DNA from 2 places in the Alkalihalobacterium sp. APHAB7 genome. Region 1 is predicted to be linked to the other one. Evidence: riboswitches for the same ligand, from Rfam matches in the RefSeq annotation. Region 1 holds a riboswitch; the other holds the start of a gene.
What was found. Region 1 has a riboswitch for preQ1 ahead of queF (preQ(1) synthase). Riboswitches for the same ligand answer to the same signal wherever they lie in the genome.
Positions count from the first base shown of each region.

Region 2: it holds a riboswitch for preQ1, as region 1 does, so the genes downstream of both, queC (7-cyano-7-deazaguanine synthase QueC) here and queF (preQ(1) synthase) in region 1, are expected to answer to the same signal.

Region 1 is NZ_JBLWFS010000001.1:83,307-99,433, reverse strand. It holds gene glnA (type I glutamate--ammonia ligase) at 1-742, opposite strand, end outside; gene ACNSTQ_RS00445 (methyl-accepting chemotaxis protein) at 1,213-2,691, opposite strand; gene ACNSTQ_RS00440 (DEAD/DEAH box helicase) at 2,832-4,343, opposite strand; gene cspD (cold-shock protein CspD) at 4,559-4,756, opposite strand; gene queF (preQ(1) synthase) at 4,918-5,415, opposite strand; PreQ1 riboswitch class I at 5,674-5,719, opposite strand; gene ACNSTQ_RS00425 (fatty acid desaturase family protein) at 6,148-7,239, opposite strand; gene ACNSTQ_RS00420 (TIGR00730 family Rossman fold protein) at 7,666-8,241, opposite strand; gene ACNSTQ_RS00415 (hypothetical protein) at 8,457-8,651, shown strand; gene ACNSTQ_RS00410 (YwbE family protein) at 8,651-8,842, shown strand; gene ACNSTQ_RS00405 (glutamine--tRNA ligase/YqeY domain fusion protein) at 8,949-10,601, opposite strand; gene ACNSTQ_RS00400 (GAF domain-containing sensor histidine kinase) at 11,139-12,599, shown strand; gene ACNSTQ_RS00395 (response regulator) at 12,612-13,244, shown strand; gene ACNSTQ_RS00390 (NADPH-dependent FMN reductase) at 13,536-14,072, shown strand; gene ACNSTQ_RS00385 (hypothetical protein) at 14,267-15,274, opposite strand; gene ACNSTQ_RS00380 (hypothetical protein) at 15,339-16,010, opposite strand; gene ACNSTQ_RS00375 (signal peptidase I) at 16,049-16,127, opposite strand, start outside.
Region 2 is NZ_JBLWFS010000006.1:136,561-152,687, forward strand. It holds gene ACNSTQ_RS08560 (DUF1538 domain-containing protein) at 1-24, opposite strand, end outside; gene ACNSTQ_RS08565 (vanadium-dependent haloperoxidase) at 1,252-2,154, shown strand; gene ACNSTQ_RS08570 (ABC transporter substrate-binding protein) at 2,204-3,109, opposite strand; gene ACNSTQ_RS08575 (YflJ family protein) at 3,278-3,415, shown strand; gene ACNSTQ_RS08580 (TetR/AcrR family transcriptional regulator) at 3,537-4,166, opposite strand; gene ACNSTQ_RS08585 (MaoC/PaaZ C-terminal domain-containing protein) at 4,203-4,559, opposite strand; gene ACNSTQ_RS08590 (FAS1-like dehydratase domain-containing protein) at 4,556-5,008, opposite strand; gene ACNSTQ_RS08595 (ATP-binding protein) at 5,114-6,382, opposite strand; gene ACNSTQ_RS08600 (HAAS domain-containing protein) at 6,689-7,444, opposite strand; gene ACNSTQ_RS08605 (PadR family transcriptional regulator) at 7,449-7,778, opposite strand; gene queE (7-carboxy-7-deazaguanine synthase QueE) at 8,399-9,133, opposite strand; gene queD (6-carboxytetrahydropterin synthase QueD) at 9,123-9,569, opposite strand; gene queC (7-cyano-7-deazaguanine synthase QueC) at 9,570-10,232, opposite strand; PreQ1 riboswitch class I at 10,285-10,329, opposite strand; gene ACNSTQ_RS08625 (hypothetical protein) at 10,431-10,649, opposite strand; gene ACNSTQ_RS08630 (class I SAM-dependent methyltransferase) at 10,668-11,408, opposite strand; gene ACNSTQ_RS08635 (hemerythrin domain-containing protein) at 11,678-12,343, shown strand; gene ACNSTQ_RS08640 (hypothetical protein) at 12,973-13,104, shown strand; gene ACNSTQ_RS08645 (helix-turn-helix domain-containing protein) at 13,412-14,293, opposite strand; gene ACNSTQ_RS08650 (S8 family peptidase) at 14,471-15,445, shown strand; gene ACNSTQ_RS08655 (hypothetical protein) at 15,496-15,702, opposite strand; gene ACNSTQ_RS08660 (CAP domain-containing protein) at 15,824-16,127, opposite strand, start outside.

The sequences.
Region 1 (16,127 bases):
TTCCATTCGCCCCAGCAATCGGTTTAGGCATAAACGAAGCATGAAGTCCAAATTGTCTCGCCACCGTTTTTACAACCCATTTATACGTTGTCGCGTTATCTGCTGCACCAAGCGCATCAGCATACTTGAAGTTGATCTCATGCTGACCTTCAGCCACTTCATGGTGAGACGCTTCAATTGTAAAGCCCATTTCTTTTAACGTACGATAGATTGCTAGACGAACTTTCTCACCGTAGTCATGCGGAGACGGTTCAAAGTATCCACCAACGTCTTGTGTATTTAATGTAGGACGACCCTTGTCATCCGTTTCAAATAAGAAGAACTCTAACTCTGGCCCAACACTAATCCCGTAACCTTGTTCTTTTGCTTTTTCTACCGTCCTCTTTAAAACGTGACGCGGATCTCCTTCAAAATCAGTACCGTCCGGATTTTTTACTCCGCAAAGAAAGCGAGCTTCTGAGTACCCTTCTTCTACAGACCAAGGAAGAACACAAAATGTATTTAAATCTGGCAGTAAATATAAGTCCGATTTATTAATTGGAGAAAAACCAGTAATTGACGATCCGTCAAACATAATTTTTCCATCAGCAGCTGCATCGATTTGTTCTGCCGTAATCGTTACATGTTTTAATGTCCCTTCAATGTCAACGAATTGCATATGCAGAAGCTCCACATGCTTTTCCTTAATAATCTCTTTAATCGCCTCTAAAGTTAACTTTTTTGTAGAAGAAACTGTACTCATAATTAACACTTCCCTTTCATGTAATCTTTATTAACATCTCTTGTTAACTCTTATTTTAAATTATCTAAAAATTACTTCAACGATTTTGTTAGGTAATCTGACATAGTGATTTTATTATTAGATAAAACTCATAAACAGATTGTTTGCCTTAAGCTGTTTTCTCAAGGCTCTTTTTACAAAGATTGTTGCTCCGTGCTTTTAGACCGTAAGCCAAGCGAATGCTTGGCTCTTCACGCTATGCGTGAAGCTTTTGAAAATAAAATAGCGTTCAGACAAAATTTGTCTTGAAAAGGCTATTTTATTTTCAAAAAACGGTCCAAAAGCAACCAAGTTTACGAAAACAGCCTTCTCTTAAATCTTCTTGACCATTATAACGACAAAATATAGCTCCCTCTTGAGGCTTCGAAATGCGACATCCTAAACGCAAAAAAAACAGCAAGGAATCCTTGCTGTTTTCGTATTAGTCATTATTAATTACTCTTTTTAATACTTTCGACACGTTTTACCGTATCCTCCATATAACCTGAAATTCTTTTTATATCTTCATTCATCGCTTCCGTTGTCGCACTCATTTCTTCTAAGCTTGCAGAATCTTGTTCAATAACCGCAGCAAGTTCATTTGTCGCTTGCTCCACATCTGTTGCTTTCTCATGAACATCACTCGATAAGTCCTCAAACATTGTGACTGTTTGATTAATTTCTGTGATACGTTCATGTAAGTGCTGAAAATGTGAGGTGACTTCAGCTGTGAAAGTAACGCTGCTTACGAGCATTGAACCACTCGCTTCCATTTTGTCATAAGCGAGATGATTACTTTCATTTAACTCTAATAGGTTTTTCGTAATCTTCTCAGTTGTTTGGCTCGTCATTTCAGCTAATTTTCTAATTTCTTGCGCTACAACTGAAAAGCCTTTTCCAGCTTCTCCTGCTCGTGCTGCTTCAATCGAAGCGTTAAGTGCTAATAAATTTGTTTGCTCGGTAATCTTTTTTACATTATCAGTAAATGTATTTGTTTCTTCGATTCTTAATGTTAATTTTTCAAAAATGTTATGGAGTTCCTCAACAGTAGATTGTAATTCCTTCATCTCCATTGATAAGTCGTTTGCTTGTGTTTGACCTTGCTCAGCCACGTCGACGACACGATTAAATTCTGATGAGAGCTGTTTTGATGTTTGGTTTAATCTGTGCATCGATTCCTTTGTATGATGAGCATTTTGAGCAATGATACTAATTTGTTCGGTTTGCGTTTGGCTTCCGACAGCTACCTCATTAATGGCTGAGTGCATTTCAGTCTGCACTTTCACACTATTTCGTAATTGTTCATTTACATTATCAATATTGTCAGAAATACCGACTACATCTTGTTCAAGATTTACTTTTTGCATTTCTTTTTCTAACGCTTCTTGTTCTGCATTAGACACAAACTGTTCTAACGCCTGAAATTGCTTTTTACTTAAATGCGTAATTACACCAAGTAACATAGCAGTTAAAACGTAGGCAATGATCATATTACCAAAATTATCTTGAATTACACCACTTTCAACTGAAGACTTATCAGATCCTATGATTAATAAGGCAACTAAACCTAAAATAAAACCAATTGTAAACAAAACGCGGTCAAGTTGAACGGTGGAAAATACAAGTAAGAAAAAGAGTATAGCTACTAAACCAACACTCCCACCGTGTAGCACAAGAGAAATATATGTAAATAAAAAGATAACAAAGATACTAAAGTATGGAAATAACTTATGTCCTTTAGGATTTCGTCTAAGAACAGCATAACCAACAAGAAGTAACATAAATTCAGTGCCATATATCCATGAACGATCAAATTGTTTCGATAAAAAAGTATACACCATCCCTAAAACAAGTGAAATTCCGATAGCTAGTAACATCAGGACATTTTTCTTCTTTAAATCTTCAAACTGTAATTTTTCTAATGCATTCATTGGTTGAACCTCTTCTCCGCTAAAATAAGCTATATCTTTTATATCGGAAATAAAGTCCTTTTTTTATACTTGTAATAAATTACAAAAAAAAGGAGGCAGTTCATTGTAAACTGCCAGCCTTGATATTAGTAATGTCTTTATTAGTCGTTTTTCTTTTTACGTGAAGCTGAGACTCTTACTTTGCTGTTTTTAGAATTGCCTCTTGATCCACCTTTACGGTCGCGATCGCCACCTCGATTGCGGTCACGGTCTTTATTATTTCCACGGCCATAACCACCGCCACCGCCGCCGCCTTTACCTCGGCCACCGCCAGATTTATAGCCTTTGATTCGTAACGGTGCTTCTTCAGTTAACTTAATTGGAACATCATTTGGCTCCTTCGTTAACATTTTTAAGGCAGCTGAAAGTAACGTTACTGAGTCCGTTTCCTCAAGAAGCTGTTCAGCAGACATACGGTACGATTGAATGTCATTTTCTTCTACCATCTTCATTAAGCTTTCAACCGTCATACGAAGCTGACCTTCCATCGCCTCAGCTAAAGTCGGTACAGGTTTTCTCGTAATTTTACGATTTGACGTTTTTTCAATCGTTTTTAAATGCGAAAGTTCTCTTGGTGTAACTAACGTTAACGCTAACCCTTTGTTTCCGGCACGACCTGTACGTCCAATACGGTGAACATAACTTTCAGGGTCTTGTGGAATATCAAAGTTATAAACATGCGTCACACCTGTAATGTCTAAACCACGAGCAGCAACATCTGTCGCAACTAGAACTTCAACTGTACCTTCTTTAAATTTCTTAATCACTCGGTCACGCTGGTTTTGGTTAATATCACCATGTAAACCTTCAGCGCCGTAACCTCGTTTATTTAAAGCCTCAGAAACTTCATCAACACGACGCTTCGTACGACCAAATACGATAGCTAATGTTGGTGAATGGACGTCTAGCATACGGCAAAGCACATCGAATTTCTTCGACTCAGGTACTTCCATATATTCTTGTTCAACGTTAGCAGTTGTAATTTCAACCGATTTCACAACAATCGCTTCGGCGTCTGGTTTCATAAATCTTTCGGCCAGTCTGCGAATTTGTTTTGGCATTGTTGCTGAGAACAATAGTGTTTGGCGCTCATTAGGAACTTCCGCTAAAATCGTTTCAATGTCCTCAATGAAGCCCATGTTTAGCATTTCATCTGCTTCGTCTAGAACAACCATTTGAATGGCATCCATACGAACAGTTTTACGACGCATATGGTCCATAAAACGACCAGGTGTTGCTACAATGATTTGAGGTTTACGTTTTAATGCTTTAATTTGACGAACAATATCTTGCCCACCGTAAATCGGCAAAGCGGTTACGCCGCGAAGATTCCCGATTTTATTTAGTTCTTCTGCTACTTGAACCGCTAACTCACGAGTAGGTGCTAATACAAGACCTTGAATTGTCCCTGCATCTACAACCATCTTTTCAATTAACGGAATTCCAAAAGCAGCTGTTTTCCCTGTTCCTGTTTGTGCTTGTCCTATAACATCTTTACCAGAAAGTGCTGTAGGAATCGTTTGTTCTTGAATTGGCGTTGCCTCTTCAAATCCCATGTCTGTAATAGCTTTAACAATTTGTTGGTGTATTCCAAAGTCATAAAATGTTGTCAATGGATCTTAATCTCCTTTGTATCTAAATTAATTTATATTATAGCGTTTGCTTTTTCTCAGAGATTTATCATACTCAATTCATGGAGTTAATTAAAATTACTGCGTAAATAATCTACATCGGGGCCAATTATTGGTAATAGGAATGAAAAGAAGAAAGCCATACTCCAGTCATATGGAATATGGCCATTATCTTTAACGTATATGATATCAATCAATTATAGACGAGTTACGTTAGCAGCTTGTGGACCACGGTTTCCTTCAACAATTTCAAATTCAACGTCTTGGCCTTCTTCTAAACTCTTGAAGCCTTCACCTTGAATGGCACTGAAGTGTACGAATACGTCGTCTCCACCTTCGCGCTCGATAAATCCAAAACCTTTTTCTGCATTAAACCATTTTACTTTTCCTACCATATTATATGGCCTCCTAAAAAAAAACAAACTTTGTTAACAGTTGCAAACTGAAGATGACTCGGTACAACTCTATCTGATCAAGAGGCCGAAGTAAAATCAATTCCTAACTTGTTAACATTATTCTAACTATATTACTTTTTGTTCTAAAAAGCAAATCAACATTATCGGTTTGTAATCGTTTCAGGGTACAAATCGTGGTTCATTAAGCGAAAATTTGCCATTTCTTCATATTTAGTGCCTGGTTTTCCGTAGTTACAGTAAGGGTCAATGGAAATACCGCCACGTGGAGTGAACTTCCCCCATACTTCAATATATCTTGGATTCATTAAATCGATTAAATCGTTCATAATCGTGTTGACACTATCTTCATGGAAATCACCGTGATTACGGAAGCTAAATAAATACAATTTTAGCGATTTACTCTCTACCATTTTAACATCTGGGATATAACTAATGTAAATTGTAGCAAAATCCGGTTGTCCTGTTTTGGGGCATAGCGTTGTGAATTCTGGACAATTGAATTTAACGAAATAATCTCTCCCTGGATGTTGGTTATCGAATGTTTCTAGAACCCCAGGGTTATATTCATAATCATATTTTGTATTTTGATTACCTAATAAAGTTACATCTTGTAACTCTTCATCTTTACGACCTACCATTATTTTTCATCCTTTCTCATTCTCTAGCTTAACGTCATGTGATTTAACTATTTCTTCACTCTTTGGCAAATAAAATGGTGATTTGGACAATAAAATTCAAAAACCGGACAATAAATGCATTATTCCAGACAATAAAAATTGAAAATCTAGAAAATATCTACTTATCAAGACATGCTACTATCGGTTTCTAGAGCCAGTATCATTGATTTTTTAACAAAAAAACAAAAAAACGCACCCTAAGGAAGGATACGTGATTTATTTCCCTTAGTTTTTTATAGAGGGTTTGAGCTAGAACCTCTCCTGCGTTTCCACAGTTTTGTTATTCTTTTATAACGAAATTAATTATAGGGAGATCGTCTGTTGTTGTCAATGTATACGGGACATTGGAGAATTTGGAAATGACTAGTGAGTAGTATAATTCGATTGGGCTCCTCCGTATAAATGATAAGAATCGTGACAGGAAAGAACAGATATTGAAATCGAGAATTCTTAGCGGACTCAGAAGCTCCTATTTTAATGAAAATCATTAAAATTGAATCGTTAGGCCCTTATCTATTTAAATTCACTAATGATCACTGTGAATTTTGAAGAATAACGACTTCTGAGTCCGTTAAGCTCTAAAAAGCTACCCTTTTTGCTGAAATAACGGCCTCTGAGTCCACTATTTCCAGTCTTCCGTCCACACTAGCCCTTCTATAATTAAACGCGTAGCAATTAGTTAAATCAACTCATTTAGACGTCTTTATTTTTAGACGTTCCATCCGGGTGGATAGTTTGATCACCACTATGATAGCTAATATTATTCGGATCTAACCCATGCCCTAGTGAACCATACCTATGACCTGCACGTGGATCGACCAACTCATTTTGCTTGTAATACAGTCGCGGCGTTTTAAATAATGCAATCATTGCCTGTAAAAAAGGCATTTCGTGATAACGGTCAGGCCAACGCTCTTTGATTTTTTCTTTCACTAGTGGATAGTATTTCGGGCTAATCGATGGAAATAAGTGATGCTCGGTATGATACGAAAAGTTAAAATGGATCGCATCTACCCACTTCGGAACCGTGACTGATAAACTGTTTGCTAACGGGTCATTAACAGGTACGAGTGGATTCAATCGATGGTTCGTTGATATATACGACATGACAATAAAGTTTGCAATTAATAATGGTAGTAAGAATACAAAGAACCAATTCGTAAATCCAATCCAAAACAGAAGGCCAATCCATGATGCCCAAGGCAAAATCAACTGCAACCATACTTTAGGTCGGTTTCTTGGATTAAAGTCTTTTATGTATACTTTGAACATTCTTGATGAATGTACAGTAAACGTCATTGCTAATGAGAGTAAACTAAATGTAGCACGAATAAATAAAGGAATACGATACATTAACCGCACTAACTTACTTTTCTCTAGATGATCAGACGTAATCCAAGCATCTGGATCTTTATGTTCGTCTTGTGTGTGAACATGGTGATTCATATTATGCCATTTGCGCCACAAACTTGGTCCAGTACATAACGGCCAAAATGCAATCGCGCCTAAAAGGTCACGGATCCATGGTTTTCTTACTACAGTTCCATGTAAGATTTCATGTCCTAAAAAACCAAGACTAGCATAGCAAGACCCTAAAACAACAGCTATTAGGAGGTTGCCCCAAATATTTAACTCAAGCAAACCAACAGCTAAAAAGCCCGCAACAATCACAATCAAAAATGCTAATCCACCTAATAAACGAGAAGGTACTGGCTTATACGCTTCTTTAGGCAGATGAGGTTTTAGACGAGCAGCGTACCAAGATAACGATTGATATTCTTTCATTTTTTTCCCCTTCCAATTTCACTCAAATTGTTTTCATACATCTCCTATTGTTTCTATAAAATGCCCCTTTAAACACTAAAAATTCGAATAAACTGAGATTAGTTTAATCGTAACAGTACTTAAAGGTGAAAATCAATAGGTTTTTACTACCTGATACTAATAGTTATTAATATTATCTACTACTGGAAATATATGCACCTTCATCTGCATTTAAAATTTCTATAACGTTTAATGGGTTCCACGAGAAAAAAGCTGACCCTTGTGTGTTTGTGTTACCTTCTAAAGGCTAACGTTATTAGCTACTTTAAAGGGGTTCACACTTTTATGGAGTCAGCGTTTCTTTATATTTGGCTGTGTAGTATACTTTCTTGCTTTTCAACCGTTTTTTCAAAAACTTCACGCTATGCATAAGGCGACGTTAATTAATTATAGATCGACCTCTTCTTCCGACCACATCCCTTTGTTTTGGTTCAACATTTTTTCTAAAAGCATTTCCGGTTGCTTTTCAATAATGAGTAAGTCTACATTAGCTTGCGGCATAAATCCTGCCGTTGCCGCTTTTTTGATCAATTCACTAACTGGGTCATAGTAATTTAACACATTTAAGGCTCCAATCGGTTTTTTATGGATGCCAATTTGTGCCCAACACATGACTTCAAATAACTCTTCGAACGTCCCAATTCCACCTGGTAATGCGATATAACCATCGGCTAACTCAGACATCAGTGCTTTTCGTTCATGCATCGTTTCTGTTTCGTGAAATTCAGTTACTAAAGGGTGAATGATTTCTCTTTTAAATAGGTTTTTCGGCATAACCCCTGTCACTTTTCCGCCTGATTTTAAGACACTGTCAGCGATACTTCCCATTAAACCAATTTTCGATCCGCCATACACTAATTCAATATTTTGCTCCGCTAAAACTCGTCCTAAATGAACAGCACTTTGTTCAAATTCAGGGTTTGCACCTGGATTTGAACCTGCAAACACACATATTTTTTTCATCGTGTCTCTCCTAATTCAATAATTTTACTTGCTTATATTTTACCATGTGAAACGACACAACCAAGAGAACCGAATAAACGAATCTACATTTTTTCTACTTTTTTAATATAATTATCATTAGTAATACTAACGCCCAAAAAAGAAAACAATATAAAAAAGCTATTTTTATGATAACCTGTATAGGAACGAATGAAACCAAAAGGAGCATTAACAAAATGTCTGAAGAAAAAAACCAAACACAAGAAAAGAAAAAGATTAACCTGCAAGATGCCATCAAACAACAACTAGCCAATAAAAAGAAAAATCAAGGACAAGGCAGTATCAACTCCCATTCGTCCAATCAACCTCAAAAAATGAAAAGCCAACAAACGAAAAAGATCAATAACCAGCGCAAACGGATGGGGACGTAATGAACGGACAAAACCGAAGTGATATTTCTACTGGGATACAAGTAAATATCGTTTTAAAACAAGATCAGCGAACAGGAAAATTGACGAACGGAATTGTAAAAGACATCTTAACAAAGTCAAGCTTTCACCCGCATGGCATCAAAGTTCGCCTTCAAGATGGTTCTGTTGGACGGGTAAAAGAAATTCTATAATAACCCCATGATAAAAGTGATCTTTTGAAACCACACAAATAAGGTGCCACACACAAAAAGGTACCAGGTACCTTTAGTTCACTAAAGGTACCTGGTACTCTTTTTTTTATAGTTTAAACGAACTTTTTAACGATACAATTAAGTTAAAGACTAATTGATCGGATGTTGTATGTTTCGGGTCCACATTAAAGTACCCATGTCTGAAGAACTGGAACTTATCGTTCGCTTTTGCTTCGGCCATGTTTGGCTCTACAAATCCTTTTAAGATTTCTAAAGAATTTGGATTCACATGGTCTAAGAACGTTTTTCCTTCTTCTTTTTCTTCATCTAAGATTAGAGGGTTATATAAACGGAACTCGGCAGGTACAGCATTTGTCGCCTCTACCCAATGGAGGGTTCCTTTTACTTTTCTTCCTGTAAAGCCAGTGCCACTCTTTGTTTCCGGATCATACGTACAACGAAGTTCAACGACATTTCCATTCTCGTCTTTAATGACCTCTTCACACTTAATAAAATACGCATGTTTTAAGCGAACTTCATTTCCTGGGAATAAGCGGAAGTACTTTTTCGGTGGATCTTCCATGAAGTCTTCTTGCTCGATATAGATTTCACGGGAAAATGGAATTTGACGCGTCCCCATTTCCGGATTTTCAGGGTTAACTTCAGCATCAAGCATTTCTACTTGACCTTCTGGATAATTCGTAATAACCACTTTCAACGGTTTGATAATTCCCATCGTACGTGGTGCTTTTAATTTTAAATCTTCACGAACAAAGTGATCCAGCATCTGAACATCTACCGTACTATAGCTTCTCGCCACCCCAATTTCTCGGCAGAAATTACGGATCGATTCAGGCGTAAATCCTCTTCTTCTTAATCCAGAAATCGTTGGCATGCGTGGGTCATCCCAGCCATCTACCACATTTTCATCCACTAATTGCTTCAAGTTACGCTTACTCATTATCGTATTCGTTAAGTTTAAACGAGCAAATTCAATTTGCTTTGGAGTAGCTTCCATTTCACAATGCTCAACGACCCAATTATATAATGGACGATGATCTTCAAACTCTAACGTACAAATTGAATGGGTTACTCCTTCAATTGCATCACCTAGTGGATGCGCAAAGTCATACATCGGATAGATGCACCACGTATCTCCTGTATTATGGTGTGTCGCGTGTGAAATACGATAAAGAACAGGATCTCTCATATTTAAGTTGGGAGATTCCATATCAATTTTTGCCCGTAACACTTTCTCGCCGTTACCAAATTCACCGTTCTTCATTCGCTCAAATAGATCTAAGTTTTCATCAACTGAACGATTGCGGTTTGGACTCTCTTTACCAGGTTCCGTCAACGTTCCACGATACTCTCTAATTTGTTCAGCTGTTAAATCATCAACATAAGCTAAGCCTTTTTTAATAAGAAGTACTGCACGCTCATACATTTCATCAAAATAATTAGAAGCATAGAATAGCCCATCCCATTCGTACCCTAACCACGTTACATCTTCTTTAATCGAGTCAACAAACTCTTGATCTTCTTTTAATGGGTTTGTGTCATCAAATCGTAAATTCGTCTTTCCTTTATACTCATCAGCAAGTTCAAAGTTTAAAACGATTGATTTAGCATGACCAATATGTAAGTATCCATTTGGCTCTGGAGGAAACCGAGTGACTATCTCATCGTTCCTTCCTGACTTTAAATCTTCAGTCACAATGTGCTTAATAAAGTTTGACGAATTATTCGTACTCTCCATCCACCTCAACCTCTCTATTTCACAGTTCATTTTACTAGTAGTTATATCATAAAAATACAAAGATAGCTATGAATGACAGCCATTAAAGTAAAATTCATCCACTACTATCATACTCACCATCGCCCTATTGTAAACGTAGGTTCTTCCCTCCTTCTAAAGTCTGATTTTTTCCACAAAAATGATACAACCAAATATGTAATCAGACTTCAACCCTCTGCCAGACGTTTCCATTTTCATATCAACCTACAATAAAAGTAACAAAACCAACAGGAGTGATGAAAGATGCAACATTTCGGCTACGATGGATTGATCCATGAGAAGAAAAGAAAAGTCGAACAAATCTCAAAAGAGGGTTGGAAACTCTACACCAACCCCCTCAACAAACGATCATGGTTCAATAAACGAAAAAGGAAAGTCAACCCAAAAAAGCGAATAAACCTTAATACACACTGCTACTAGGGTACCAGGCACCTTCATCACAGTACCGCAACAGCGCATTAAACGTGCCTGGCACCAAAAAAGTGAGGGGGAACGAAAGTGGACCGCCATCAAGAGATGACAAAGCTAAAAACGATTAAAGCGATTGCCGAAACGTTAAATCAAGGAAATAACTTGGAGGAAATGCTTCAAACAGTATTAAAAGAGTTATTGCAAGTGACTGAACTCCAAACTGGTTGGATCTACTTAATCGATCCACAAGGAAACTATCAATTAATTGCTGACATTGACCTCCCGCCAGCTTTAAGCTGGCAGGCAAAGAGGCCCATGTGTGAAGGAAACTGTTGGTGTATTAAAGAATATAATGACAATACATTAAATAGAGCATTTAATATTATCGGCTGTAAACGAATTGACGATGCCATTAAACATCAATGGGGTAAAACAAACGAAATCACACATCACGCCACCGTTCCTCTTCAAGCAGGAGACGAGCGATTCGGCCTCCTCAATGTCGCAGCACCTCATAAATCACGTTTTACGGACAACGAACTTGATTTGCTAGAGGCCGTTGCTTTTCAAATCGGAACCGCCATTAAACGAATGAAACTATACCATAGCGAACAAAAACGGGCTGAACTCTACCAAACGTTAGGACAATTTAGCGCAAATCTTAACGCCCAACGAGCAACTGAAGAAAATCTAATACACAGTGCCGTAAATGAAATATACCGTGCGTTTTCCTGGTCCGGAATTGAACTACAATGCAATCAATTGAAAGCAGCAATACAACCGATCACTAAGAAAGCCCTCTATACAATAGAAAAACAGTTCCAGATTGGTGAGACGAAAGGAAAACTAACCATTTCACATGAACAGCTAGGTCCGATCGATGACGAAATCATTCAACAGCTCAGTCACCATCTTGGAATTTTATTTGAAAATACACGGATTGAATCAAAATCAAGAGAAATTACCCTCATCCAAGAGCGAAATCGACTTGCACGAGACTTGCATGATTCTGTCAATCAACTATTATTTTCACTATCTCTAACAGCACGTGGTATGAAGGACTTGAATGACATGGATAAGCTGCACAGCTCCTTGTCCTACATCCAAGAACTATCACAAGAAGCCTTACAGGAAATGCGCAGTCTCATCTGGCAGCTACGGCCGACTGGTTTAGAAAATGGGGTCATAAGTGCATTAAAGTCCTATGGTGACATGTTAAAATTAAACGTCGACGTCGAACTATCTGGAGTGCTCAATTTGCCTAACTCCCTAGAAGAATGCCTGTGGCGAGTTGGACAAGAAGCATTAAATAATATTCAAAAACATGCGAATACCTATACAGCAAAAATATATGTTCAAGCCAAAAAAGATCAAGTCATAATGACCATAGAAGACGAAGGAATTGGGTTTGACCCCAATACAATCGAAAAGGGTGCTTCCATTGGGCTCTCTAGCATGAGGGAACGAGTCGAACTGCTTCGAGGATCCTTTCAAATGAATACAACTGTAGGAAAAGGTACGGTACTATCTATTTCTTTTCCGATGTAAGGAGAGATGAAAATGACCATTCGTATTCTTATTGCTGATGACCACCTTGTGGTACGCAGAGGATTACGTTTTTTTCTTGATATGCAATCTGACATTGAAATTATTGGTGAAGCGAACGATGGGAAGGACGCCATTGAAAAGGTGAATGAACTAAAGCCAGATGTGGTATTAATGGACCTAGTCATGCCAAACATGGATGGTATTGAGGCAACGAAAAAAATTAGAGAAGCAAACCGTACGATCAAAATCGTCATATTAACGAGTTTTTCTGATCAAGATCATGTTATTCCTGCCATTCGAGCAGGTGCTAACGGCTATCAACTAAAAGACATTGAACCTGATGAATTGGTGAAAACGATAAAGGCCGTGTATAACGGACAAAGTCAATTGCATCCCGAAGTCACACATCACGTGTTAACGCATATGTCTGGAGGAAGAGAAGAACATCTACTCGATACATTAACGAAACGAGAAAAAGAGGTATTGCTTGAAATTACGAACGGAAAAAGCAACAAAGAAATTGCTGCGACGCTTTTTATAACTGAAAAAACGGTAAAAACACATGTCTCCAACCTTTTAAGTAAACTTGAACTGTCCGATCGAACACAAGCTGCACTTTATGCGATTAAAAATGGACTTAAATAAAGTGAAACTTTTTCAGTGGCGGGTTTCTTCATTCTCCACTGAAAATTAGTTGAACCAATCGGGTTGTTACTAGCGATTATCTCCCAATAGCCTTTTTTGCCTCCTTAAAGGCTTGAAGTCGGAGTCTTAGCGCTAGTTAAACGGGTTAAAAACTCATTCAAAAGTTGTAGAAAGTTCGCTTCATTATTCCACCTTTATCTCTAGGAAAATTTCGATCCTTTCACGGATGGTCTAGCTATTATTTTTCTTATAGAATAATAATATAGACAACGAGCAAAGGAGAGAAAAGTAATGAATGTATTAGTGATAAACGGAACCCCAAGAAAGCACGGAAGAACACGGATATTAGCCTCACACTTAGTTGATACGTATAATACAAACTATATAGATTTAAGCAGCTTCCCGCTTCCTCTATACAACGGCGAAAAAGATCAACAAAACATTCGAGAAGTTAAGCAATTAAAGGAAATGGCACTAGAGGCAGATGGCTTTATTTTATGTACACCCGAGTATCATTCAGGAATGAGCGGTGCGTTAAAAAATATGCTAGATTTCCTCGGCAGTGACCACTTTAAAAATAAACCCGTTGCTTTAATTGCTGTTGCAGGTGGCGGTAAAGGCGGCATCAATGCCTTAAACAACATGAGAACAGTCGTCCGGGGGTTATACGGCAATGCCATCCCTCGCCAACTCGTATTAGATCCCGTTCACTTTGATAGTGAGCAACAAATGTTAACTCGCGATGGTAAAGAATTAGTTGAAAATGTAGTTGATGAGTTGAACGTTTATTTGGAAATAGCTAAGAGACTTATGAAAGTGCGCTCATAAAGCAAAGAAGAAGTACCCAGCCGTTTGGGGACTTGTTCTCCTTTTCTTTACTAAACAGTTATTCTTCATTTAATGACGTACAGAATAACTCTGTACATCCAAAGCGGAATTCAATACATTTATAAGAAGGTAAAACTCTTCAACTATGGAATATTTACTTTTGTGAAAAAAAAATAGGATAATACCCGATGTTGTCAGGTGTTATCCTCTTCATACTCTTTATTTACCTGGTCCATTCCTTGTTTATCTAAAATAATATTATCTCCTTCACTAGTATCTTCTTCAACTTCTTCTCGCTCAGACTTTTCACTATCTCTGACTGCTATTGCTTTAGGCGTTTCACTTTCAACCGGCATCTCTTTTATAGAGTTTTTATTATTGCATTTGATTCCTTTTTCTTCCAGTTGTACTTGATCAGTTTCTATCATTTGCGGTTCTTTAAGGTCCTCCTGTTCCTTCTCACCTTCTGTTAATTCTGTATAAAGGCTTCTCTCGAAACAGTCTATATGTACCTCTTGTTCTAAGTTATCGCCTTGTGAAGCAGCTTTTACTACCTCGGCATCATCCATATTTTCTTCACTATCTAATTCATCGATCTCTTGTTCTCTTGTAGTAGAGGTTCCTTCTATAGTCTGAGATATATCCTCGCTCTCGTTTGAGCTATCATCTTCTTCATTTCCCTCACTACTTATCTGCTTATCTTCTATGCCTTCAACCGAAAGATCTTCTTTATCTGTATTTTCTTGTTCTGGCACCTCTAATGTATCCTCAGGATAAATAAGCTTTGACTCTGTATATTTTAGAGTTAAATGCTCATTAATATATCCACCAGTAAATCCAATTAATTCAAAAGTACTATCTACCTGTTCAGATTTACCCTCAGGAACTAGTAAGGTAACTTCTATTTTTTCAATAGAATTAGGTGCAAGATTAAAGTTTGTTTTACTGAAACTAGTATCATTGCCCTCTAACATTATGGGAATTTGACTGTCGACTTTATTTGTTAGCGTTAATTGAGCAGAAACATGTCCACCTTCTTCATAGACTATATCATGAATTCTATAGTCTAAAATATTAGAAGTTGAAGCTGTATAAATTGGTTTAGCAGTAAAAGAAGCTTCGCTCGTAAAAAGTGCATCTACCTTAGATGTAAACGGACCGATGAAGAAAATGGTCAAGAATACAAAAAAGAATTTTTTCAAGGCATTTTCCTCCTTTGGAAAAAGAACCAGGTATTTCACTGGTTCTTTTTAAAGACTTAGTTTATTATTGTTGTCTTTCAACCGTATTGTTTTGTACAGCTTCTGTTTTAAATGATGCACCAATTGTCTTCCCTTGGTACTCATTACCAGCACTCTCGTCAAGTGTTAAAGATACCTCAACTTTAATCTTTTCACCTGGTAGTAAAGTTTTGAACTCTCTTAAAGGATTACTATTTCCACGTTGGCCTTTTGTTAATATTGAATAATGATCGTTATTTGATAGGCTATCTTTTAATACTCGAGTTGTTTCCGTACCATCTTCTGCTATGTGGGTGAATACTGCTTCAGCAATAATAGGTTTAAAGTATTCTCTATTATTTCTTATTGAAGTATTGCCAAGCTTAAAGTCGAATGCAGTAATACCATTATCAGTAACTCTTAGGTCAATAGCTCGAGTTCCATCATTTACAATGTAAAATGGGTTTGCTGTAAGAGTTTCTCCAGGGTAGATATCCAAGTTATCTTTATCTGAAAATAAAGTAAATTCTTTGCTTCCGTTAATCACTTGGTCTTGACTTTCAATATTCAAAATTAACTCTGCTGACCTACCTGCCTCGGTGGATACCGCTGATACAGACTGCCTGTCATTAAAACTCGAATACGTCCCTACTCCTACACCTGCGATTAATGTTGCAGATAATGCTGTTCCGATTAAAGCCTTTTGAAATTTGTTCATTTTAAATTCCTCCTAATAGTTATATAAATTTTTAATTTTTAATTAGACTTGTCTGTAGATGGGAATAACCTTCTGAATATTTCTATTACTGCTACCAGAACTAGGGGGGTAATTACA
Region 2 (16,127 bases), on a different contig from region 1:
CACGGTATCTCTTATATCCTGCATCTAGTTCTCCCCTCGTAATTTTTACGCCATTCTTTTTAGTTTATTTCTTTTTCTCTATATTAAATACCTCTTTTATTATAGTTGAAACTCTTCAACAAAAAATAAGGTTAGATCACATAATTTGACAATTCAATGAAAAGTACTAATAAATTCGTAGAAAAAAAGCTTTGTTGTTTTTAATTTCGTTTTCGGATTTTTTTAATAAAGAATTAAGGGAACATACTATCATATTGATTCCCATAATAAAACAAGTTGTCTTTCTAGAATAATCATGATATATTAATAAAGCGATGAGCTCATTGTGTAAGTCGATAAACACGCCTTTTGGTAATGCACTATGTGGAGTGCAGTTTATCGCCTCAATACGCGAAGACGACGTCCTTTGGGCGTCGTCTTCTTTTTATATGTGTTATAAAAACGTATTAATTATTCTTTTGGAATACTTGTCTACGTTCATTAAGTTTAACTTTCTAACCCCTAATACGACCGGCCCCATCAAAAACTCATTCCGAAATGGCACCTTAAAGTAACGAACTAAGAAAAGAAAAGAACAAACAGAAAGTACCCCCACTAGAATTGGGTTAATTAAAATTAAATAACTCAAACTGTACATAAGTACGTACAGCAAAGCTGACCACCCGAGGTTCCAGCTATGGAGGAAATAAATCGCATTAAACTTTTTTAAACCCAACCACTCTACCACTATTGAAGTTAGCACCCATTTTATAATGTGTAAAATTTTCTTTATTACTGAATTTGGAATATTAGATAAAAATAAAAGCGTAAGTAACGGCATGATGACAAAAAGATGTATACCCCTTACACACCTTACACTCATGTAACTGGACTTATAATCCCACAAAATAAAGTGCTTACATGTGTAATAATAAAGCAAATTAAAAAAACCAACATATAGAGCGCTAATATAATGCTTCTTTATGTTCTTCCACGTCTTTCGCTTTATATTTAACACAATTAGAAAAACAGCTAAAAATATATGCATTTTCTCCTCTACCTTTTCGAATGTAATTATTTGTAAATCACTTATAACTTCTCCTTAAAAAGCCTAAACATACCTAAAAAGTGGTGCCAGGCACCTTCAATACAGTAAAGTGTTGAAGGTGCCTGGCACCGCATAAGGATAGACAACCATTTTTCTTAGATTTATACCCGATTGATTGTATGTACATATCATAGCTATATATGATTAAGAGGTGAGTTTGTGAAATGAGGAAACCAAATTATCCCCTATGGACTGACACTCCTTATGCAGGTGAGACACATCCGCCAAACGATCCTGTTGAACGCTATGCGGGATCTTGGAAAACGCACTTTATCAAGAGATGCAAAGGTGGCGGTTTTGAAACATTAGATGGTAGAAAAATAAGATTTGCCATCAGGCATCCAAATACGATTAATTGGGACGAACAATTAAAAATCGTACAACGTGAAATGGAAAACATTTCAGATGACCGAATAGCCATCGTGAAGTATTGGGGTTCTGGTCCTCCACCGAAACAATGGTTACCCATCGCCGATCGATTAATTGATACGTATAACGTCTCAGCCCCTCGAGCTGCACGAATATTATCAACACTTTTCACTGGGCTTAATGATGCATTTATTGTGACATGGGACATGAAATATAAATTAAATGTAGCTCGTCCAAATCAACTGGATCAAAAATTAGCGACTGTTATTTGTACGCCAAAACATCCGGCCTACCCGTCAGGACACGCCACTGTTTCAGGTGCAGCTGCAGTCATTTTAAGTTACTTCTTTCCAGCCGAAAGTAGAAAAATTCATGCCTTAGCTGAAGAAGCTGCTTTATCAAGGTTATACGGTGGTATTCACTTTCCAGTCGAAAATGAACAAGGACTGCGTCTCGGAAGACAGATCGGTGAAATTATTGTTCAGCAACTAAGAAAAGATTATGACTCCAATAATCATCCGATTGATACTCCTTACCGTCAATATAAAAACGCAAAACTAATGCCTCCTCCATATGAACAAGTCATTCCTTATAACCATGATACATCTTGCAGCTCTTTAGTTATCGAAACTGAAACGGCTGTTCCAAAGAACATTACAAATACTAGTAATCTAACAAAACCAGTACTATTTATTTAGAGACAAAAAACCATCAGCGCTCATACGTTCTGATGGTTTTATCCTTTTATTATTTATAATATGAAACAACTTTATCTCTTACACCCGCTGGAATATCAAAATGCTTCGGATGTAAAAGGGCAGCAAGCAATTCGATGCCTTCCACTAACGTTGTACTCGGGCGGGTGAATAAATCTCCATCCACTATAAAAATCTGTTGATCTCGTACAGCACTTAATTCGTTCCATCCTTGTTTTTGTTCTAATCGGCTTACTTCTTGTATCGCACGCTCCGGTGTAAAACCGCATGGTGCAATGACAATCACTTCCGGGTTCGAAGCCACGACAGCTTCCCACTCGGTTGGGCTCGAATGCCCTCCCGGATTACCGAGAGGGTCATAACCTCCTGCCCTTTCAATTTGATCTGGAATCCAATGCCCACAATTAAAGACAGGCTCAATCCATTCAATCAGCATTACTTTTCTAGGAAGAAGATTATTATCTCGCAGCTTCTCCGCAATGTGCATTTCCCGCTGCTTTAACTCTTTAAGCCTGACTTGCCCTTTTGCTTCTTCATTCAGTTCACGAGCAATCAGGAGTAAATTGTCATAAATATCATCTAATCGATGCGGAACAAGAGCGATGATTTTCGGTTTTTTGGGTAACGACTTTACGACCTCTTCTACGTAACTAGTCCCAATTTGACAGACATTACAAACGTGCTGAGTAAAAATAATATCAGGTTGTATTTCTTGTAAAAGCTCCTGATCAACATAATACAGATTTTTATCTGCATCCATATATTCTTTTACTGTATCATTGATCTCGACACTTGTTAGTTTTTTTCCTTCTAAATGGGAACGAACGACCTTAGGCTTATCACTCGGGCATTCGAACGTGACACCATACAAATAGTCTTCTAGGCCCAATTCATAAATCATACTTGTTGCTGCTGGTAAAAACGAACAAACCTTCATTGAAAAGACACCACCAATTTTATAATTTATAGTTTGTCTACCTATTTCACTACAGATTGTCCTAATGTTACAATGACCACCAAGTTCATCGTAAAGGGAGAGACTGACTCATTGGAGCAGTTTTTCTCTTTTTTTGTTGATAAATTGCGGACTGAAAGGATGATCGTTATGCACGTTGGAAGCAAAGGTTGGTATGTACAAAAGTTAAAAGAACGCGGGATCCGTTCTATTGATGGACGGAAACTCGAGTTGTATAAAACTCACATACTAGCAAACTTGTATCACGATAAGACGTATTTTAAGTAGCAACCCTTTTGAGTCATGGCTTTTGTCCATGGCTCTCTATTCTTATGTTCAATAGAATAATAGCAAAGTGTATTCAGAATGTAAAAACAAAAAGAGCTCAACAGCTGAGCTCCCATCCCATTTATTCAGTTAAGGCCAATATGCTGCCGATAATCGTTTTAGATTGGATATCAATATATTTCTCCAATGTATACCTCTTTCTTAATGCCCACCCTCTAAATGCCCACATATGGCCTTGAACAATAATATTATGAGTTAATAAGTAAATATCATCTTCACAAAGTGAAATCTTTTCTTCCTTCAGCGCCTTAGAGAAAATACCCATGACATATTGAACAAAATCATTTTCTTTAGACAATACATATTCTAAATAAGGTTTCGGTAAAGATCGTGACTCACTATACATAATGCTCGTTTCATCCCATATTTCGTTAATGACGTGAAAATATTCTTTCACAAACGATCTAATCCGATCGTGACCTTTAAACTGATCACTTACTCTCCTTTTTAAAATCGTATTTAATTGGTCATAAAGGGATTCAAAGAATAAGTATAAAATGTCCTCTTTACTCTCTACATACTCATAAATGGCACCAAAACTCATTCCTGCGTTTTCAGCAATTTCCCTCGTGGTCGTTCGATGAAAACCTTTTTGTTTAAATGGTTGAATGGAAGCTGCTAAGATTTGATTTCTCCTTTTTTGGATTTTCTGATTGTTTTTTACCATCGATGGAATATGTAACTTCTTCAATCTAATTCCCCCTTTCCTTTCTTGGACATAGCCGTTTTAATTCAATTGAATTAAACCTCTTAATTTCACTTCTTGGTTTCGGTTCCTTACAATGACTTCACCTGACGTTTCGTCTTGGAGGGTGCAAGTCACTTGAACTTCCTCTCCTGGCAGTGTCATTGCTGTAAACTTCACATCAAATTGTTTCACTTTGTGGATCCCAAACCATTTGGTAAGGTGTGTACCAGTGAGCCCCATAATGTACATACCTTGAGCAATGACGTCTGGAAGACCACTGTCTTTTGCTAATATCATGTTTGTGTGAATTGGATTAAAATCACCTGAGGCTCCGGCATACCGGACAAGTTGTTCTCGAGTTACTGTAATAAAATCGCTCGTTTTGACTTGACTCATCGACCCTCACCTCTTTCAATTACTACCGATTTGCACTCTAACAATAACTCTTCTTTGTCATTAAAGAAAACGGTTTCAAATGAGTAGATTGAAAGACCCTTTCGTTGTTTCTCACCAACGAGAAAGGTTTTTCCAAATAAATGGTCTCCTGCAAATATCGGTTTATGATACGTGTATGACTGACTGCCATGTAGAACACGAGTTAACGTGAGGTTCAATTCCGCGATGATATCTTCAAAATCGAGTCCCTTCCACATCTCCGGTACGATTCCAAATGTTAATGGCACTGGTACATCTGGATATCCTGCTTTATTAGCAGCTTCCTTACTCATAAATAGATCGATATCTTGTGCGCCTGTTGCAATGGCAAATTCAGCAATTTTTCCCCGCTCCACTTCAAAGTCAAATTCTTTTAATAATCTTGGTACGTTTCGTTCACCTTTGTCCATTTTAGGCCCCCTTATTAAAGTATGTGACTTTTGCTTTTTATTACCTTTCTATCCAGTTTATTCATTTTAAAAAAAATTCAGAAATCTGATTAGAGAAAGTATGCTTTATTTATTTACGATTGGAAAGGCTAATGTGAAACACGTTCCTTCCCCGACTTTACTTTTTATTGAAATCTCACCATGCATCACCTTAATAATACTAAAAACAACCATCGTTCCTAGACCGGTCCCTTTTTCTTTCGTGGAGTAATATGGTGTTCCTAATCGACTGAGCTGCTCCTCAGTCATGCCAACACCCGAATCTTGAATTAGAATAATCGCTTTATCGTCTTCTTGTTCTACGGAAACGGTTAATTTTCCACCCTCTGGCATTGCTTCAATCGCATTCTTAGCCAAATTAATGAAGCATTGATGAAACTTTTGCTTTTCTCCAGCAATAAAAAGATTTGAAACAGATTTAAAATTGATGTGGACACTATTCATTGTCGCATAAGGAGAAACTACTTTTAATACGTATTGGAGTTCATCTTGTAGTTCTAACATTTGGACATTTTCTAACGAAGGCTTGGCAAACGTTAAATAATCCGTAATTATTTCTTCGGCCCGATCTAACTCTTCCAGTGATAATCGGACATACATTTGCTTTTTATCGTCCGGAATATTTGATTCTCTTAATAATTGAATAAACCCTCTCGTTACCGTTAATGGATTACGAACTTCATGAGAAATACTTGCAGCAATTTCGCTTACAATTTTTAATTTCTCTAGTTTTTTGAGTTCTTCTAATATCATACGTTCCGTTCGGGCACGTTCGATTAAAGTAACAAAAAAGAGAATTCCGATAAATTGCGTTCCATACAATACAACTGTAAAAACTAACTTAATTGGACTAGCATTGGGACTAATAAGAAAGATCAAAGTGAGAATTAAAACTATTCCAAAACTAGCAGCTACTGCAGCAATTTTGACCTTGTCTTTAATCTGAATCATTTTTGTAAACCGAGGAATAAGGTACCAGAGAATAATAGCTAAAATGGAATAAATGATGATTGAAGCATAATAGCCTTCATCCATTCCTATGAAGTAACGATAGCTTAACAACGTAATAACGAGAAAAATTAGAACTCTTCGACCACCATACAAAGCTCCGATAATTAAAGGTAGCTGGCGCATGTCAAAAATAAAAGAAGGCACAGGTGAAATCGTAAATGTCATACATAGAATAATAGAGATACCAGATATTACGGCTACAAAAATTTCATTCGAAATACGGTGTGAATGTCTTTCAATGAATTTATGGTATAAAAAGTACAAAAAAAAGACAAAAGATAGGTTAAGTAGAAATATTTGGATATCTTCTAGTAGTATATTCACCCTAATCCCCCATTCAAGGCAAAACTAGTACTAATTACTTCTATTTTGATCCTCTATTTTCCTTTAGCCTTTTACACATTTTAAAAGATGTCTATCGTTCCTGACCTGGCTGATCGTATATGATGTAGTTACAAAGCTACGTACCCTGCTAGGAGGATTCAATAACAATAACAAAAACAATGACAATGACATTCATCGGGCCAATGGGGCAAACTTAACTTGTGAGACATTCCAATAAAGTATTGCTCTTCACGGCACTATCTCACGAAAGCAACAATCTTGGACAACAACGCTTAATAAACTTTCCTATTTCTTTCCCGTCGACTTCTCTTTTGTTAATAAGATAAAAAAGTAAACCCCTAGTCCAATAAATACTATAATTTGGGTGACAATCAATCGCACTTCTTCAGATAGCGGAAAAAAATTAAGAACCACTTCTGGTACATACAAGAAAATTGGAACCAAAATGGGGAGCCATGTTTTACTCCATAAAGCAACTAGAATTAATGTAACAATTGCAAGACTCGCAACAACAAACGTTCCCATTGCATTGACATAAAATAACGGTGTTCCGTAGAGTCTATTTAAAAAGATGATCCCGACAAACAGGATAATAGATACCATTCCTAATGTTGTTAATATCATGTATTGCTTCATCGTCGATCGTTTTTTCTGCGCAATAAACTTATATGTAAAAAGAGTTGCGCCAAGTAACGCTAAACTAACGACAGGAAAACCAACTAATTGAATAATAGAATAGTTGAGGTCGTTTCTTACTGCATCACCTAATAGAATGAAAGCAAATACACCGACCATAAATATCGGTATGAGTTTGAACCATCCTCTATAATCGACGTTCATTTCACTAGCGATCATTTCCATATACGATTTAGGAGATTGCCCGATAATGTGCTCAATATCTTTTCCGTTTTGTTCCGCTTCTCGGAGATGATCCTCCAATTCTTCGACGACTTCATTAATTTCATCCATGTTCCTTCCCGTTGAAAACAAGTACAACCGTAAATTATCTAAAAACTGTTGACTGTTCTTTGAAAGCTCCATATTTTCACTCACCTTTGTTTTCATTGAATAGTTTCGTAACACTTGATGATAGATCGTTCCATCGTACTTTAAAATTTTCTAGCTCTTTATAACCTTCGGGTGTTAGCGTATAGTACTTCCTTTTTGGTCCCGATGGTGAAGCTTTTAAGCTCGTTGCTACAAGATTTTCTTTTTTCATGCGTAATAATAAAGGGTATATGCTTCCTTCGCTAACCATTGTAAACCCATAGGATTCAAGCTTTTCAATCATCTCATAACCATAAGTTTCTCCATTTGAAATGACTTGAAGTAAGCAGCCTTCTAAGATACCTTTCAACATCTGACTTGTCGACAAAAGTTCACCTCCAGTGCTCCAGGTACCTTGCAATGCAAGATACGAAGCATAAAAAGTCACAAAACATATCCATGTGCGAATAATATTGGTCTCTATATTGTTTTACAAGATAGTTAATAAAAATAAAATGTACCGCTTCACTATTTTGCAATACAACATAGTTAAACCTTAACAAATATGTTCATACTTTTCAAGGGTCAGTTTAAACATGGGGATGCGTGGAGATTACACCTAGTCGATAACCTACTATTTTCTAAATAATCACGATTTTTTGATAAAAATAGCTAAATACCGCTACTATTCCCTGCTATAATACAGAACAAATTTTTATAAACAGATTCTCAAGCTGATTCTTCAAATGAAAATTAGATTAATATCTAATTTCCCAATTTATTGTCGGCTTTCACTAACTTATTGTCCGGTTTTTAAATTTATTGTCCAATTTGGGATTTTATTGTCCGTTTAAAAAATATATTGTCCGATTTGCCACACTTATTTGCGAAAATGTGAACTTGTGAATTACAAGAGAAGAACTCGTTCAAGGAATAGAAATGAGTTACAGGTCCTGTGTACACTCAAAAAAACGCATGAAAGTAAATACATACTCCCATGCGTTAGGATTAAACCCCACGTTTATTTCCCCATAATAAGGTATGGAGTTGTGGTAACACCTTTACTTCGTTCAATTCTTTTGAAGCAATTACTTTTTCAATTAATTGCTCGTAGCTTCCAATTAACTTTTGCATCAATTCGGTTGGCTCGATATCGTGTAAGTCAACGTTGCCGACTTGCAAGAAGAATGGGATCTCTTTATATCGTAAATGAACATTCTTTGCATAGTTAAAATCTTCATCATTAAATACGACGACTTTTAAACTCACGTGATCTTCCAGTCTATGATTTTTCTTTAACTGATCTATGATCTCATCAAGCACTTCAAAGTTCGTTTCCATTCCTGAACTGGGTGGTTTTGGGGATATCGTTAAGTCATCAACTTTCGTAAACCAATCTTGCCATTTACTTCCTTGTGTCTCTAATCCGATTTTAATTTGCTCTCCTTGAAGAACATCAATTAGCTCATCGATAGAAGCATACAAGGCGGGATTTCCACCTGATATCGTAACATGATCAAAACGATCCTCACCGATATTTTTCAGTTCAGCGTATAATTGATCAGCGCTCATTTGTTGAATTTGGTCTTTTGCCGATCCGTCCCAAGTAAAAGCAGAATCACACCATGAACACCGATAGTCACATCCTGCCGTTCGAACAAACATCGTTTTACGGCCGATAACCATACCTTCTCCTTGAATAGTAGGACCAAAGATTTCTATTACAGGGATATTATTCGCCATCGAAGTCACCTTTTTTCGGTCGATATACAACATAGCTCGTCGGGGTTTCTCGAACAACGACTTGAATACACCTTGGTTTATTAGTTAATTGATCTAGGTAGTGTTGAATATTCTCCCAAATCGTCCGTGCTACAACTTCAGTTGTCGGGAAATGCTCCGACTGTTGATCGTTAAAGTCTTCTGTGAAGTCATTAAGAACCGTGTGGTCATAACGACCATGGACTAATTTTTTAATTATTTGAAAGTTCACGAGAAAGCCACTGTCATTTAACGTATCACCAGCTACTGTAACATTCACAAAATACGTATGGCCGTGAACATTTTTACAATGACCAGCTTCATCATGAGGAATAAAATGAGCTGCCGAGAAATTGAAATCTTTATTTAATTCATAGCGGTAATCGTGTGGGACTTGCGGATAAAACTGTTGTATCATCTAAGCTCGCTCCTCTCTCATCTGCAAAAACTCCTCATAACCTTTCAAACGTAATTCACAAGCAGGACATTCCCCGCAACCATCACCAATGATCCCGTTATAACACGTTAACGTTTTCTTTCGAACAAATTCGAGTGCACCTAAGTCATCAGCAAGCTTCCATGTTTCAGCTTTATTCAACCACATCAACGGGGTATGAATAACAAATTGTTGGTCCATAGATAAATTAAGCGAAACATTCAATGACTTAACGAATGCATCTCGACAGTCCGGATATCCACTAAAATCAGTTTCGCAAACGCCCGTTATAATATGTTTTGCGTTAACTTGACTGGCTAAAATCCCAGCAAACGATAAAAAGATTAAGTTCCTACCTGGAACAAAAGTAGATGGAAGATCACCATTTTCTCCTGCTTTTACTTCTATATCATCCCGAGTTAATGCACTCGGTGCTAATTGATTTAATAATGACATATCAAGGACATGATGTTTTACGCCTAATTCTGCTGAAATCGCCTTGGCGCATTCTATTTCATCATCATGACGCTGATTATAATCAAAAGTTACAGTTTCTACTTCTTTGAATTGTTTTAATGCCCAAAATAAACAGGTGGTACTATCTTGACCACCACTAAACACAACGATTGCTTTTTCATTTTTCATCAATGTTAAAACTCCTTTACAAACGAAAAAACAGCACCTCTAAGAAGTCCTGTTCTTCTTAGTTTTTTATAGAGGGTTGAGCTAGAACCTCTACCGACCATCCAAGACGTCCGGAATTTCTATTGAACTATTTTTATTATATTATCATAGAAATTACAACATTACTATTATACTCTTTCTTCAGCAGAATACAACCTTTTAATGAGACACTTTCCTCTGATAGAAATTCCCGACGACGAAACTGCATATGAGACCAATGATAAATGACAATACCGAACCTCCTGCCGTAAAACCAGTTGGTGTCTCCTCGTAAAAGCTGAACATCAATGATTGAATTTCAAACATATATCCTATTCCAATAAAAAAACCACTCACAAGAAAGAACGTCATGAGACCGACAAGTACTGTTTTAAACATCATTACACCACCTCGATATTACTTTGAACATACCCACATTACTTTTTGTAGATGAACTTGTTGTCTGTTTATCCAAGTTAAGTTCTCATTGTCGATTAGTTCATAAATTTTCTCCCGATTACCTCTCGATGGTTTGGCACGATCAATCCACTCATTTACATCCATAGAAGAGGTCCACGTTTTATAACAGTCTACTTCTGTAAATCCAACATTGTGAAAAAGCTCTTCCCACTTTGTTAACGAAATACATTCATGGTGAGAAGGATCCCGTAACTTTTCAATGGTATTCATTCTGTTGTCCTTTCCACTATTCTCGGGTATATAATTATCTACAATGATAAGAGACCCGTCAGTGGCTAGAACTCGGTGCATTTCTTTTATCGCTTGTTTTAGATTCGGAAAATGATGAGCAGCAATGCGACACGTAACATTATCAAACTCATCACTTTTAAATGCGAGTTTTTCAACATCACCTAATGCAAACGAAATATTATCGCTACCGCTTTTTTTGGCCTGACTTTCTGCTAACTTAAGCATATTTGGCGTCAAATCAACCGCCACAACATGCTTGACTAGTTGACTTAGTAAGAGGGCTGTATGACCTGCTCCAGTTGCAACATCTAACGCTTTTTCACGTTTACCTCTACTCACCACTTCGCCAATCCACCCTAAATCTTTTCCTTTTGCATGAACAATACTTGTTAAATATCCATCTGATGTTTCATTAAATTGACGAATGACACGGTCTTTTTCTTTCATATTTCTCCCCCTCTTTTTTTGATTGTGTTAGAGTTTATTGTTGTTAATCTGTATTTTTGAACTCAGAGTTTGAAACAGAAGTATTACAAAACATTCAATATATACCGCAAGATTAGTATAGTTCTTTAAATTTCACCATAAATACGCACCTCTATTTTTAATAGTAAGTATTTCTATCTACTTTCTAATATTTTTACAACTAAACCATTCTATTTTTAGGTATTTTGTAGTATGCTAGTATGGTATTTTTTTCTTAAGGAGGAATTTATATGGTAAAATATGAGTTATTCATGCCTGTTCACAAAGGACTAAGGTTTGCATTAGGTAATTTATTAAACCACGTTAATCAATTAAACTTTGAGAATGAAAGAAAGCTTAAGGAATTCTCAAAGGAGTTTAACACTCTTTGTGCTGTATTGCACTCACATGCTGAGCATGAAGATGAACATGTTCACCCTATCATTGAAAAGTATGCTCCAGAAGTCGCTGAAAAAATGGAAGCAGAGCACGAAGCAACAGATGTTCTATTAATCCAACTAGAACATTTAATTAATGAAATTAACAACAGCTCTATAGATTTGCGTAGAGAACTTGGTGTTAAGTTTGTCTATGGTTATAACAAATTTCTAGCAGCCTATTTAAACCATTTACAAACAGAAGAAGTTGACGTCATGAATATACTATGGGGAAAATTATCAGTAGAAGATCTTATGGAAGTTACTGTCGCAATCCGTTCTTCCATTCCGCAAGAAATATTAATGGATTATTTTAAATATATGATCCCAGGCCAAAATATTTATGAACGTGTTGAAATGTTAGGTGGAATGAAAAAATTTGCACCACCTGAAGCATATCAAGCGGCCTGTGAATTAGCCGCTTCCGTATTGTCAAATGAGGATTGGTTGGAATTAAAAAAGGAACTAGAAGCTGCATAATACCCTATTTTTTACAATTATTAGGTCATCTAACAGAAGAGGGTGATAAGGCATCCTTTTCTGTTATGTATGTTTAACATCAGTATTTATAAGCTGTCCTCGGCTACACTCATTAATTTAACAACTCTTTAGTTAGCCCCATTGTGTTCATTCCTTTTTTTACATTTCCTAACTAATAAAATCCTTTTTTAATATTAGGCTCTTTTCTAAAAGAATGTTGCTTTTAGCTATTGGACCGTAACCAAGCGAAAGCTTGGTTCTTCACGCTTTAGCGTGAATCTTTTGAATATAAATCAGCCAGGTGGATAAATGAATTTATCCATTATGGCTGATTTATATTCAAAAAACGGTCCAATAGCAACAAAGTTTACGAAAACAGACTAATATTATTATGAAAAAAACGTTCAATACTAAATTTACATAAGAGTTTTTTCACCTACAAAAGAAAGATTGTAGGAATTCGTCTAAAAAAATCAATATATTTATATCTCATTTCATTTTGAAGAGCTAACCCTCGTAAAAGATGAATAAACACAGGGAGAGCCTAGGAGAATTAAAATACAGAAAATTCTGAAATGCGATATATTGAACATAGAGAATACTAAACTATATTTCAAGGGGGATTGAAATTGAAAAAGTTCTTACTTCATTGCATTGCTGGGTTAGCGATCGTACTAGGGTTAACTGGCTTTAGTAACATAGATGCAGAACCAACCTCTTCTCCAATTAAAATTCAGGAGGATTTACCTCATCGTCATTAAAGCATCATGGATCATGGTTGACTTCGCACCACCTTAATGACTAAAAGAAACTTCAATCAAAGACTTAGTACCTAAAACTTTTAGGAGAAGTCAACCTAAACTATAAAAAGGAGTTCATAAAAAGTATGAAAGATGTCGTCTACAATCCCATGATGAACAGCCAATAATCCCCCGTAGAAAGGGGTGATAACAGTGGATGCAATGACGGTATTCTTAGCAACCGGTGTATTTTTATTAACTCTTGTAAACCTAGTCATTCTTCTAATTGAGAAAATAAAAAAATGATCGTTGTGGGGTGGTTTGCTGTTCATCCAACATTCGTATAAGTGATAATTTCATTTCTGACAATCGTTGCAAATGGTTCGTTTCCTTCTAATTCAAATATCATTTTGGCTTTCTCTAAGTACTGTATTCCTTTTTGTATATGATCTAAGCCAATCAAATTCTTTCCCTTTTGAAAGTGTAACTCACCGAATAGACACATGATTTCGTGTTCGATGCATAACTTAATTCCTCGGTTGACTTGATCTAAGGAACGTTGATAGTCACGGTAAGTTGTTAGCGTCTTCGCATAATTGTATAAAATTCTTATTTTTATACTTTTATCTTGGACAACCGGTCGCTTTTTTAGATGAAACAGTGCCATTTCATAGTGCGAGATGGAATTCTTAAAATCACTAATTTCACTGTAGATAATCGCGATACTCGTTAAGATCTCAATTTGCCTCTCCGAAAAAGTCTTAGATGTTGTATCGGTATGTTCAACAGCTCCTTTTAACATCTCAAGAGACTGAATAGCATCCCCGTGAATATAAAATAAACAAATCGCTTGATGCCATAGCATAAATTGTTGATTTACCTTCGTTTGAAATAAGGGGTTTGACATCTCACTCTCAATCATCTTTGAAACCGACCTGTAATTTCGCTTTCTTACTTCTTGGCGGATTTGGAAGAAAACTTCTTGCACATAATCTAATCGTGGACAATCCGTTATATCAAAAAAATAATTAATATCCACTCCAAATCGGTTAGCTATCTTATAAAGCACATCTGCAGATGGCGAAACATCCCCACATTCAATTTGACTGATCAGAGATTGAGTACAAATTCCTTCGGCTAATTCTTTTTGAGACAGGCGCAAATAATTCCTTAACTCTCTAATGGCCTTTCCAACTTGTATCGTTTCCATATTCACCACCAACAGCTTTATTTTCATTTTACTAACGAAACAAAGGATAAACAATCAGCCAATGGTAATTTTGTTTATATAAGTGTAAAAATGTTATCCAAACTATTAACTACCAAATGCTAAAATTTGTTTCCTTCATACGTTCGTTCACCAATTGACATGAAAAGGAGGAGTTCTATGAGTTCTGAAGTTCGTTTAATTCCATATCAAGTTGAAGAAGTTTCTGCATATGCAGAAGAAAAAGTTCCAAAGGGAGTTGTTATGGTTGAGGCCCCGCAAATATGGGACAAGGATCAAGGTGATCACATTGTTATCGCGGTATTAGATACTGGCTGTCAAATGAACCATCCTGATTTACAAGATCGAATTATTGATGGATTTAATTTCACAACCGATTTTCGGGGTGATCCAGAAAACTTTGCAGATAACAACGGACACGGCACACATGTGGCAGGAACAATAGCTGCCTCTTTAAATGACGGTGGCGTCGTAGGAGTTGCACCTAAAGCTGACCTCTTAATATTGAAAGTTCTTTCAGGTACTGGTGGTGGAAAATACGATTGGATCATTAACGCCATTCATTACGCCATTCATTGGGAGGGGAGCAACGGTGAAAAAGTCCGAGTCATTTCAATGTCACTAGGCGGACCTCACGATATTCCATTGCTCCACGAAGCGATAAAAGAAGCAGTTCGCCATGACATTATGGTTGTATGTGCTGCTGGAAATGACGGTGATGGAAAAGAAGATACACTCCAGCGAGCTTACCCAGGTTACTATCCAGAAGTTGTTCAAGTTGGTGCCGTCGATTTCAACCGTAATTTAGCTTCCTTTACGAATACAAACGATGAAATTGACTTAGTCGCACCAGGCGTAAACATCCTTTCAACATATCTTGATAGTAACTATGCTCGATTATCCGGTACTTCCATGGCTACTCCTCACGTTACAGGTGCGATCGCTCTTTTAATTAATATTTGCGAAAGAGAATTTGGGCGAAAGCTAACAGAACCAGAAATGTATGCACAATTAATTCGGCGTACGGTTCCACTAGGATTTAGTAAATATGCTGAAGGCAATGGTTTACTTTCACTGTATTCCGCCACTCAATCGTTAAATTTCTTATTCAGTTCAGATCATCAAACCGCCTAATACAAAAGACAACCACAGGAGTGGTTGTCTTTTGTATTATTATTTGTATTTTAGAATTTAAAATTACCGGTTTTGTTTTTCTTAAGTTGACCTCGCTCCACTAGCATCTCTAAAACCTTTTTGGTAACGAGTGTGTTATTACTTGTATCTTTGAGTTGCGGGTTACTCGCTTTTAACTTCTTAGCAGCTCCTTCGTAAGAAATTGCCCTTTTCGATTCCTTGACCATTTCAAGCAATTGAATAGTATAACTTTTCATTACATCACCCTTTCAAAGTAAATTTAATTGTAACACAGTTTTGGAAAAAAAGGAAATTTCGAACTTTTTCTAAAATAAATAGAGACTAATCCAAATTGGATCAGTCTCTTCATCCATTCTATTATCTTGCTTGAATAAACATTTGCACCCATGCACCGTGATAGAAACCTACCCCAATTGTGTCAAAGTTAGGGTTTAGGATATTTTGACGGTGCCCTGGTGAATTCATCCATGCATTCATCACTTCTTGTGGTGTTCTTTGACCTTTTGCGATGTTTTCTCCAGCTGAACGATAGCTGACACCAAACGTTCTTAACATATCAAAAGGTGTACCATAGTTTGGACTGTTATGTGCGAAGTAATTAGAATTAATTAAGTCTTCCGCTTTTTTATGGGCAACATGTTTTACATCGGCTCGGTGCTGA